2 regions of the Variovorax sp. GW821-FHT09B05 genome follow, and region 1 is predicted to be linked to the other one. Evidence: predicted binding sites of a transcription regulator. Region 1 holds the regulator's gene; the other holds the start of a gene.
The links. The regulator sigma-54, encoded in region 1, starts transcription at its own class of promoters, with help from an activator protein. The targets are predictions, from matches to a motif close to TGGCANGNAANCTGCTTT.
Positions count from the first base shown of each region.

Region 1 (4,487 bases):
GTCGAGCAGCGGCACGCCGCCGTACGAGGCGGTCTTGCCGATCACGCGATCGGGCGAATCGGCATAGGCCTCGGCGGTGGTCCAGATCAGGCCGAGCCGGCCAGCGTCGAGGTCCTCGGCGATCGGGCCGTAGCCCAGCAGGTCGTTGGGCGCGGGCTTCGGCGGCGGCGGCGTGGTGTCGGGGCCGGTGGCGGCCTCGAAGCGGCGTTGCAGTTCGTCGGCAGGCAGCGCGCTCGCCACCACCGATTCGACGGGCCGCACGTAGGGGCTGTTCCAGTACTGGTCGAACAGGCTGCCCAGGCGCGGGACCAGCGCGCCCGTCACGAAGGTGTCGAGGTCGATGAAGTTCTCGCCCGCGGTGCGCCGGAAGTACTGGTTGCCGATGTTGCGCCCGCCCGCCACGGCCATCGCGCCGTCGGCGATGAACAGCTTGTTGTGCATGCGCCGGTTGACGCGGCTGAAGTCGAACAGCGAGGCGGTGAAGCGCGCGAGCAGGCTGCCGCGGCCGGCCGGGAAGGGGTTGAACAGGCGCAGCTCGACGTTGGGCGTGGCCGCGAAGCCGCGCAGCAGCTCGTCCTCGCCCGCGGTGTAGAGGTCGTCCATCAGCACGCGCACCCGCACGCCGCGCTGCGCGGCATCGCGCAGGGTGCGCAGCAGGTAGCGACCGGTCTCGTCGTTCTCGATCTGGTAGTACTGGACGTCGAGCGTGCGCTGGGCCCGGCGCGCGAGCTGGATGCGGGTGTCGAAGGCGAAGTCGCCGCCCGGCATGAGGCGAAAGCCGCTGAGGTCGGGGTCGGGCTGCGCGGCCAGCGCGATGCGCCCGAGCGCGGTGTCCTTCGACACGGCGATGGCCTTGGCGGGGGCGCGCGGAGCTTCGTCGGGCAAGGTGGCGCAACCGGCGGCCAGCAGCGCGGCCGCGATGGCGAACACCCAGGGCCCACAGCGCGACAGCAGGCGTCGGGCCATCGGGGACTTTCTACAGGGCCTTGCGCAGGTTGGCGGGCGCGATGCGCAGCGCCTCGCGGTACTTGGCGACGGTGCGGCGCGCGCACTCGATGCCCTGCTCCTTGAGCATCTCGGAGATCTGGCTGTCCGACAGCGGCTTCTTCACGCTCTCCGAACCGACGAACTGCTTGATCAGCGCGCGCACCGCGGTGCTCGAGGCATTGCCGCCGGTCTCGGTGCCCAGCGCCGAGCCGAAGAAGTACTTGAGCTCGACCGTGCCGAAGGGCGTCGACATGTACTTGGCGGTGGTCACGCGCGAGATGGTGGACTCGTGCAGCCCGAGCTCGTCGGCGATCTCGCGCAGCACCAGCGGGCGCATCGCGAGCTCGCCGTGCACGAAGTAGCTCTTCTGCCGCTCGACGATGGCGTTGCTCACGCGCAGGATGGTGTCGAAGCGCTGCTGGATGTTCTTGATGAACCAGCGCGCCTCCTGCAGCCGCTGCGACAGCGCCTGGCTGCCCTCGCCCTTGTGCGACTTGAGCGCGCCGGCATAGATGTCGTGCACGCGCAGCCGCGGCATCACCTCGGGGTTGAGCATGACGCGGAACTTCACGTTGGTGCCGCGGCCGGTCTTGGTGACGATCACGTCGGGGATGACGATGTTGCGTTCGACGTCGACGAAGCGGCGGCCCGGCTTGGGTTCGAGCCGCGCGATGATCTGCAGCGCCGAACGCACCAGTTCCTCGTTGGTGCGCGTGAGCGTGGCCAGGCGCTTGAAGTCGCGCCGCGCGAGCAACTCCATCGGCTGCTTGCAGATGGCGAGCGCGGTCTTGCGCACCAGCTCTTCTTCCTCGGTCTCGTCCTCGTCAGCCAGCGCGCGCAGCTGGATCGCGAGGCATTCGCCGAGGTCGCGCGCGCCCACGCCCGCGGGCTCCAGGCTCTGCAGCAGGCCGAGCGCGACCTGGAAGTGGTGCACCAGTTCGTCGAACTGGTCGTTGTCGTCGCCAGCGAGGCCCGAGGCCAGCGCCGGCAGCGAATCCTCGAGGTAGCCGTCGTCGTTGAGCGACTCGATCAAGAAGCGCAGCGCGGCGCTGTCGTTCTCGTTGAGCCGCAGGCTCAGCGCCTGGCGGTGCAGGAAGGACTGCAGCGATTCCTGGCTGCGCGCGAGCTCGGTGGCATCGGCGCGCTCGTCGTCGCCGGTGCTGCTGTTGTTGCGCGCGGGCGCGTCGCTGCCCCACTCGCTGTCGTCGGGCGCCATGTCGACGGTGCCGTCGCCTTCCCAGTCGGGCTCGCGCTCGGGCGAGTCGAGGGCCGGCTCGGCCTCGGACGACGAGGCGGTCTCGGTGGACGTGGTCGAAGTCGAAGGCGCGGCGCTCGCGTAGTCGCTCTCTGCCTCGCGCTCGGTGTCCTCGCGCGGCGCGGGCGTGTCGGCGGCGTCGAGGCCGAACTCCTCGCGCGCGGCTTCCTCGGCGGTGCGCTCGAGGAAGGGGTTCTCGTCGAGCATCTGCTCGACCTCCTGGCTCAGTTCGAGCGTGGAGAGCTGCAGCAGCCGGATCGACTGCTGCAGCTGAGGCGTCAGCGCGAGATGCTGCGAAACGCGCAGCGACAAGCCTTGTTTCATGCCCTCAGGAAATGACTTGCACGAGGGTCATCACATCCGGAAGTGCTCGCCCAGGTAGACCCGGCGCACTTCGGCGTTGTCGACGATCTCCGAGGGCGTGCCCTGTGCCAGCACATGGCCGTCGCTGATGATGAAGGCGTGGTCGCAGATGCCCAGCGTCTCGCGCACGTTGTGGTCGGTGATCAGCACGCCGATGCCGCGTTCCTTCAGGAAGCTGATGATGCGCTGGATCTCGATCACCGCGATCGGGTCGATGCCGGCGAAGGGTTCGTCGAGCAGGATGAAGCGCGGCTGGGTGGCCAGCGCGCGCGCGATCTCGACGCGGCGGCGTTCGCCGCCCGACAGCGCGAGCGCGGGCGAATCGCGCAGGTGGTCGACGCGCAGGTCGGCCAGCAGCTCCGACAGGCGCTCTTCCATGCGCTGCTTCGACAGCGCCTGCGGCCGGCCGTTGGCATCGGGCTCGCGCTGCAGCTCGAGCACCGCGCGCACGTTCTCCTCGACCGTGAGCTTGCGGAAGATCGAGGCCTCCTGCGGCAGGTAGCTCAGGCCCATGCGCGCGCGGCGGTGGATCGGCATGTGGGCGATCGGCTCGCCGTCGATGGAGATCTCGCCCGCGTCGGCGCGCACCAGCCCGACGATCATGTAGAACGAGGTGGTCTTCCCGGCGCCGTTGGGCCCGAGCAGTCCGACCACTTCGCCCTTCTGCACGTCGAGCGAGACGTCCTTGACCACCTTGCGGCTGCCATAGCTCTTCTGCAGGCCGCGCGCGACGAGGCGGCTGCCCGGCACGCCGTTGGCTTCCTGGGTTCCGGCGGCTTCGATCACTTGCGTTCTTCCCCTTCGCCGCTCAGCGTGGTGGTGGAGCGCAGTCCGGCGCCCGGTGCCGGCGTGGGTGCCGGGGCCGCGGGACGGCGCGTGGCCGGCGCCGAGGCGCCGGGCGCACCCGGTGCGGCGGGCGCGGCCGACTTCGGCGTGAGGATGGCCTTGACGCGGCCACCGCCACCTGGCGCCGACACGCCGGCGTTGGGCGGCACGGTCGAGCCGTTGACGGTGTAGGTGTCGTTGCTCTGGTCGTAGACGATCAGCGCGCCGCTGCTCTCGTCGTTGGGCGTGGCGCCGACCAGGCGGCGCATGACGGCGCGGCGGATGAACTTGACGTTGTCGGCACGGCTGTCGTACTCGATGACCTCGGACTCGCCCTCGATCCACTCGTCGCCGTTGCCGTTGCGCTTCTGCTTGTAATAGGCGAGCTTGCCGGGCGCCGCGGTGACCACGCCGTACTGGTAGCCCTCGGGGTCCTGGCGCACGTCGATGCGCGCGCCGCGGATGATGATGGTGCCCTTGGTGACCACCACGTTGCCGGTGAAGACGCTGGTCTGCTTGAGATCGTCGTAGCGCATCGAATCGGATTCGATGTTCATCGGCTTGGTCCGGTCGGCCGTTTCGGCCAGGGCAGCGGCGGCGGAGCCGGCCAGCAGCAGCGCGGCCAGCACGAGGCGACCGGTGCGGCGAAGGGAGGAGGTGGGGTGAGAGTGCGATGTCATAGAGGCACGAAACTTGCTCTGCATTGTATGCGGCCCATCGCGCCAGACCCATGCGCGCGGATGAAAAAGCCCCGGGGCGGCGAACCCGGGCACGGCACCCCGCGGGATCGCCCCGCGTTCTGCCGACCGGCCGGATGACGGCCCGGCCGCCCCGGAACCCTCGATGGGATTCCGGCCTCCCGGCGGCGGGGCGGCTACAAGGTGTGAAGAAACCGTAGCGAGCGCCCCGAGGTCGCGCCGAGGACCGGAGCCGTACTCTGTACGGTGAGGACCGCAGGTGCGAGATCGGGGCGCGCAGTAGGTTTATTCACACCTTGTCAACCCTTGCGGGCTTCGCCGATCAGATAGTTGGTGACGGCCAGCGCCTTGTTCATGTT
Region 1 is NZ_JBWKPN010000021.1:49,831-54,317, reverse strand. Features, by position in the region: gene AC07RM_RS36065 (phospholipase D family protein) at 1-966, opposite strand, end outside; gene AC07RM_RS36060 (RNA polymerase factor sigma-54) at 977-2,566, opposite strand; gene lptB (LPS export ABC transporter ATP-binding protein) at 2,597-3,391, opposite strand; gene lptA (lipopolysaccharide transport periplasmic protein LptA) at 3,388-4,110, opposite strand; gene AC07RM_RS36045 (thiol:disulfide interchange protein DsbA/DsbL) at 4,428-4,487, opposite strand, start outside.

Region 2 (4,487 bases), on a different contig from region 1:
CCGAGCGGCATGTCGTTGAACAGGTCTGAGAACGGCGCCATCAGCTGCGCGAGGCGCGCCATCGGCGTGCGGCCGGGATGGATCTCGAAGCGCAGCGCGCCACCGGCCGTGCCCTGCGCCCTCCAGCGCGCGAGCTCGTCCGCGTCGAGGCCGTCGATGGGCATGCGGTTCTCGACCACGCGGTGCTTGAGGACCGCGCCCGAGGCTTCGAGGAAGGCATGGCCCGGCGGGTAGAAGGTGTTCATCGTCGCGACGGTCTTGCGGTGCTCGCGCATGAAGGCCAGCAACGGCACGAGCAGCCGGCTCCCGACGCCGCGGCGCCGGTGCGCGCCCAGCACGCCGAGCCAGGCCTCCGCGTGCAACGCGAACGGCTCGCTGTTCGGTGCGTCGGGCCGGCGCCGCCAGAGGATGATGTTGCCGACCAGCTCGTCGCCTTCGCGCGCGACGAAGCGCTCGGCCTCGAAGAAGGGCATGGGGCGCCGCGCGTCGTGCTCGAAGTCGGCATCGGCCGCCTGCGGCTCGCCGGGGTGCAGCTCCTCGTCGCGAAGGCGCCGGAAACGGTGGAAGCGCGCCCATTCGGACGGATCGTCCGCGTGGACATCGAAGCGCCGGATCTCGATCGCGTGGTTCGCCATCTCCCGTCCTCCATGTTCTTGTCGGGGGCGCGATTGTGCCGAAGCGCGGTCGCGTCGCGCGCGCGGGCGAGCGCATCTTTGGCTTGGCCGAAGGTTGGCGCTTCACAATGGCATTTCCGCCCCCTTCGACGAGGAGTTCGCACATGCCCTTCCCGCCGCTGTCCCGCCTGGCCCTGGCCGCCGCGGCCCTGCTCGCGCTCGCGGGCGCCGCCGCAGAGGAAACGAAGACCGACCCCGTCTACACGCGCGCCCGCCTGATGTCCTCGCACGAGGAGCCCGGCGGCAAGCTGTACCTGCACCTGAAGATTCCGCCGCGCTCGAAACTGCCGTTCACCACCCAGACCTTCAGGCTGGCCGACCGCAAGCTCGCGGCCGACATCGCCGACGGCACGCCGGTCGAGTTCGTCTCGCGCCACCTCGACGGCGAGAACACGGTGGTGGCGATCCGCGCGGTGGCCGAGTGCCCGCGCTTCCAGAAGTGCTGAGCCGCCCCCGCCGCGAACCGTTCACCAGTTGACTTCGCGCTCCGGCGTCGCCGAGATGTGGTGGATCGAGAGGTCGGCGCCGTCGAATTCCTCTTCCTGCGACAGCCGCAGCCCGACGGTCTTCTTGAGCACGCCGTAGACCAGCGCGCCGCCGAGCAGCGCCCAGACCACGCCCATGGCGGTGCCGATGAGCTGCGCGCCGAGGTTCACGCCGCCGATGCCGCCCAGTGCCTGGGTGCCGAAGATGCCGGCCGCGATGCCGCCCCAGGTGCCGCACAGGCCGTGCAGCGGCCAGACGCCGAGCACGTCGTCGATCTTCCACTTGTTCTGCGTCAGCGTGAACATCGCGACGAAGATGGCGCCGGCCACGCCGCCCACCACCAGCGCGCCGATCGGGTGCATCAGGTCGGAGCCCGCGCACACCGCCACCAGGCCGGCCAGCGGGCCGTTGTAGACGAAGCCGGGGTCGTTCTTGCCCATGGCCAGCGCCACCAGCGTGCCGCCGACCATCGCCATCACGGAGTTGACCGCGACCAGGCCCGAGATCTTGTCGATGGTCTGCGCGCTCATCACGTTGAAGCCGAACCAGCCCACGCACAGCACCCAGGCGCCGAGCGCGAGGAACGGGATGTTCGACGGCGGATGCGCGGCCAGCGAGCCGTCGCCGCGGTAGCGGTTGCGCCGCGCGCCCAGCAGCAGCACGGCCGGCAGCGCGAGCCAGCCGCCCACGGCATGCACCACCACCGAGCCCGCGAAGTCGTGGAACTCATGGCCCGTGACCGAGGCGATCCAGTCCTGGATGCCGAAGTGCTTGTTCCAGGCGATGCCTTCGAAGAAGGGATAGACGAAGCCGACGATGACGGCGGTGGCGATCAGCTGCGGCCAGAACTTGGCGCGCTCGGCGATGCCGCCCGAGATGATGGCCGGGATGGCGGCCGCGAAGGTCAGCAGGAAGAAGAACTTCACCAGGTCGTAGCCGCTGCGGGCCGACAGCTCGGTGGCGCTGACGAAGAAGTGGGTGCCGTAGGCCACGCCGTAGCCGACGAGGAAGTAGACGATGGTCGAGACCGAGAAGTCGACCAGGATCTTCACGAGCGCATTGACCTGGTTCTTCTTGCGGACCGTGCCGAGTTCGAGAAAGGCGAATCCCGCATGCATGGCCAACACCATGATCGCGCCTAGAAGGATGAACAGCGCGTCTGCGCCCTGTTTGAGTGCGTCCATTGGAGCTTCTTGCTGGTTTTTGGATTGATTTGGTGCACCGCACCTGAATTCAGCAGGACGGCGGGCCAATGAAGCAAAAATGGTGCCTGTAAGCTCGTCAATGGTGCGAAACGGGCCGAGATGGGGCTTGGAGAGTCCGTCGAGCAGGCGCGGCGCACCGGAACGGATGGCGCCTGACGGTGCATGGCGCACCCTCGCGGCGGCTCGGGCGGCGGCTCAGGCGGCGGTGGCGCCGCGCAGGGCCTCGCGGTAGCGCCGGCTGCAGGGCACGGTGCTGCCGTCGTGCATGTGCAGCCGGGCATCGCCGCCATCGAGCGGCTCGATCTCGCGCAGCCGCGACAGATTGACCGCATGGCTGCGATGCACGCGCACGAACAGCGCGGGATCGAGCTGGGTCAGGAAATCGGTCAGCGTGGCGCGCAGCAGGTAGTCGTGGCCGTTGACGTGCAGGCCGACGTAGTTGCCCTCGGCCTGCAGCCAGTCGATGTCGCCGGCGGCAATCAGGAATTCGCGGCGCAGCTTGCGCACCAGGAAGCGCTCGGGGCGCGCGGGCGCCGGGGGTGGCGCGGGCATGGCGGGCGGCGGCGGTAGCTCGTCCGCGGCCGGCGCGGGCGCGGCATCGGCCGGGCGTGGCGGCCCTTGCGGCCCTTCAGGCGCCTCGTCCGGCGCGTCGAGCACCCGCGCCTCGCCCTGCCAGCGCAGCATGAACAGCCGGTAGGCCCAGATCCCGAACACGATCGAGACGTAGGCGCGCACGTCCTTCAGGTACTCGTAGCCCCACTGCGCGGCCCAGCCGCCGAAGGCGTAGTGCTCGCCGGCGGCGGCGTAGGCCAGCGAGCGCAGTGCGAACATCGCCATCACGTGGAGCACGCTGAACACCACGCTGGCCGCGAGATGCCAGGCCAGGTAGCGCACCAGCCTGCCGGGCGCGAGCGAGGCCAGCGGCGACAGCCGCCGCTCCAGCGCCACGATGGCCGGCACCAGCAGCAGCAGCACGAGGTGGCTCGAGCCCTCCCAGACCACGATCTCCCAGGTCTCGCGCGGCACGGCGCGCGAGCGCGCGTCGACCATCGCCACCGTGGTGTTGAACAGCGCCTGCAGCGCCATCACGACGATCCAGAAGCCGACCTCGACATAGCGGCGGATCGGCTCGTAGCGGTGGTAGAGGTCTTTGCGCGGGCCGGCCATGGCCGGCGATTGTCGCGATCCGCGTGGCGAATGGGGCGACAGCGGCGGCCCGGGGACGGATTTCGCCCCCTGTTTCGTCCCACCGGGACCACCGCTCGTCACAAAGCCCGGGCGGTCCGTCCCCCGGATGCGCCGCCGCCGCGCCGCGCCCGGACCATGGCCGCTCGTTCACCCCGATCCAGGAGCCCCCATGCCCGCCGACCGTTTTCCACGCAACTCCGTCCCGCCGGCCACCGACCCGCGCCGGCACGACATCGACGCCCTGCGCGCCCTCGCCTTCCTGCTCGTCATCGTCTACCACGTGGCGATGTACTACGTGGCCGACTGGCCCTGGCACCTCAAGAGCCCGCATGCGGCCGAATGGCTGCAGTGGCCGATGCGGATCCTGAACCTCTGGCGCATGGACCTGGTGTTCCTGATCTCGGGCGTCTCGCTGGCCTTCCTGAGCCGCCACCAGGGCACGGCGGCGCTGCTGCGCGGCCGCGGGCTGCGGCTGATGCTGCCGCTGGCCTTCGGCATGGCGGTGGTCGTGCCCTGGCAGGCCTATGCCGAAGGCGTGGCCAACGGCCTGGTGGCGCCGGGCTTCGGCGCCTTCCTGCTGCGCTACCTGCCGATGAGCCAGCCCTGGCCCAAAGGCGCCTTCGCGGGCGCCGAGTTCGGCATCACCTGGAACCACCTCTGGTACCTGCCGTACCTGTTCGTCTACACGGCCGCGGTGGCGCTCACCTTGCCGTTGTGGCGTTCCGCCGCAGGCCAGGCGCTGCGCCGGGCCTTCAACGGGCTGCGCGGCGGCTGGCTGCTGCTGCTGCCGGCGCTGCCGCTCGCGGCCTTCACGCTGCTGCTGGCGCCGCACTACCCGCCGACCCACAACCTGGTGCGCGACCCCTTCCTGCACAGCATCTACTTCACCGTCTTCCTCTACGGCTACTGGATGGGCGCGGACAGCGGCATCTGG
Region 2 is NZ_JBWKPN010000008.1:37,969-42,455, reverse strand. Features, by position in the region: gene AC07RM_RS21175 (GNAT family N-acetyltransferase) at 1-635, opposite strand, end outside; gene AC07RM_RS21170 (hypothetical protein) at 779-1,120, shown strand; gene AC07RM_RS21165 (ammonium transporter) at 1,142-2,344, opposite strand; gene AC07RM_RS21160 (LytTR family DNA-binding domain-containing protein) at 2,561-3,532, opposite strand; gene AC07RM_RS21155 (acyltransferase family protein) at 3,723-4,487, shown strand, end outside.
Region 2: AC07RM_RS21165 (ammonium transporter) is a predicted target of sigma-54. The motif match lies at 2,415-2,432, and genes of this name have one in related genera.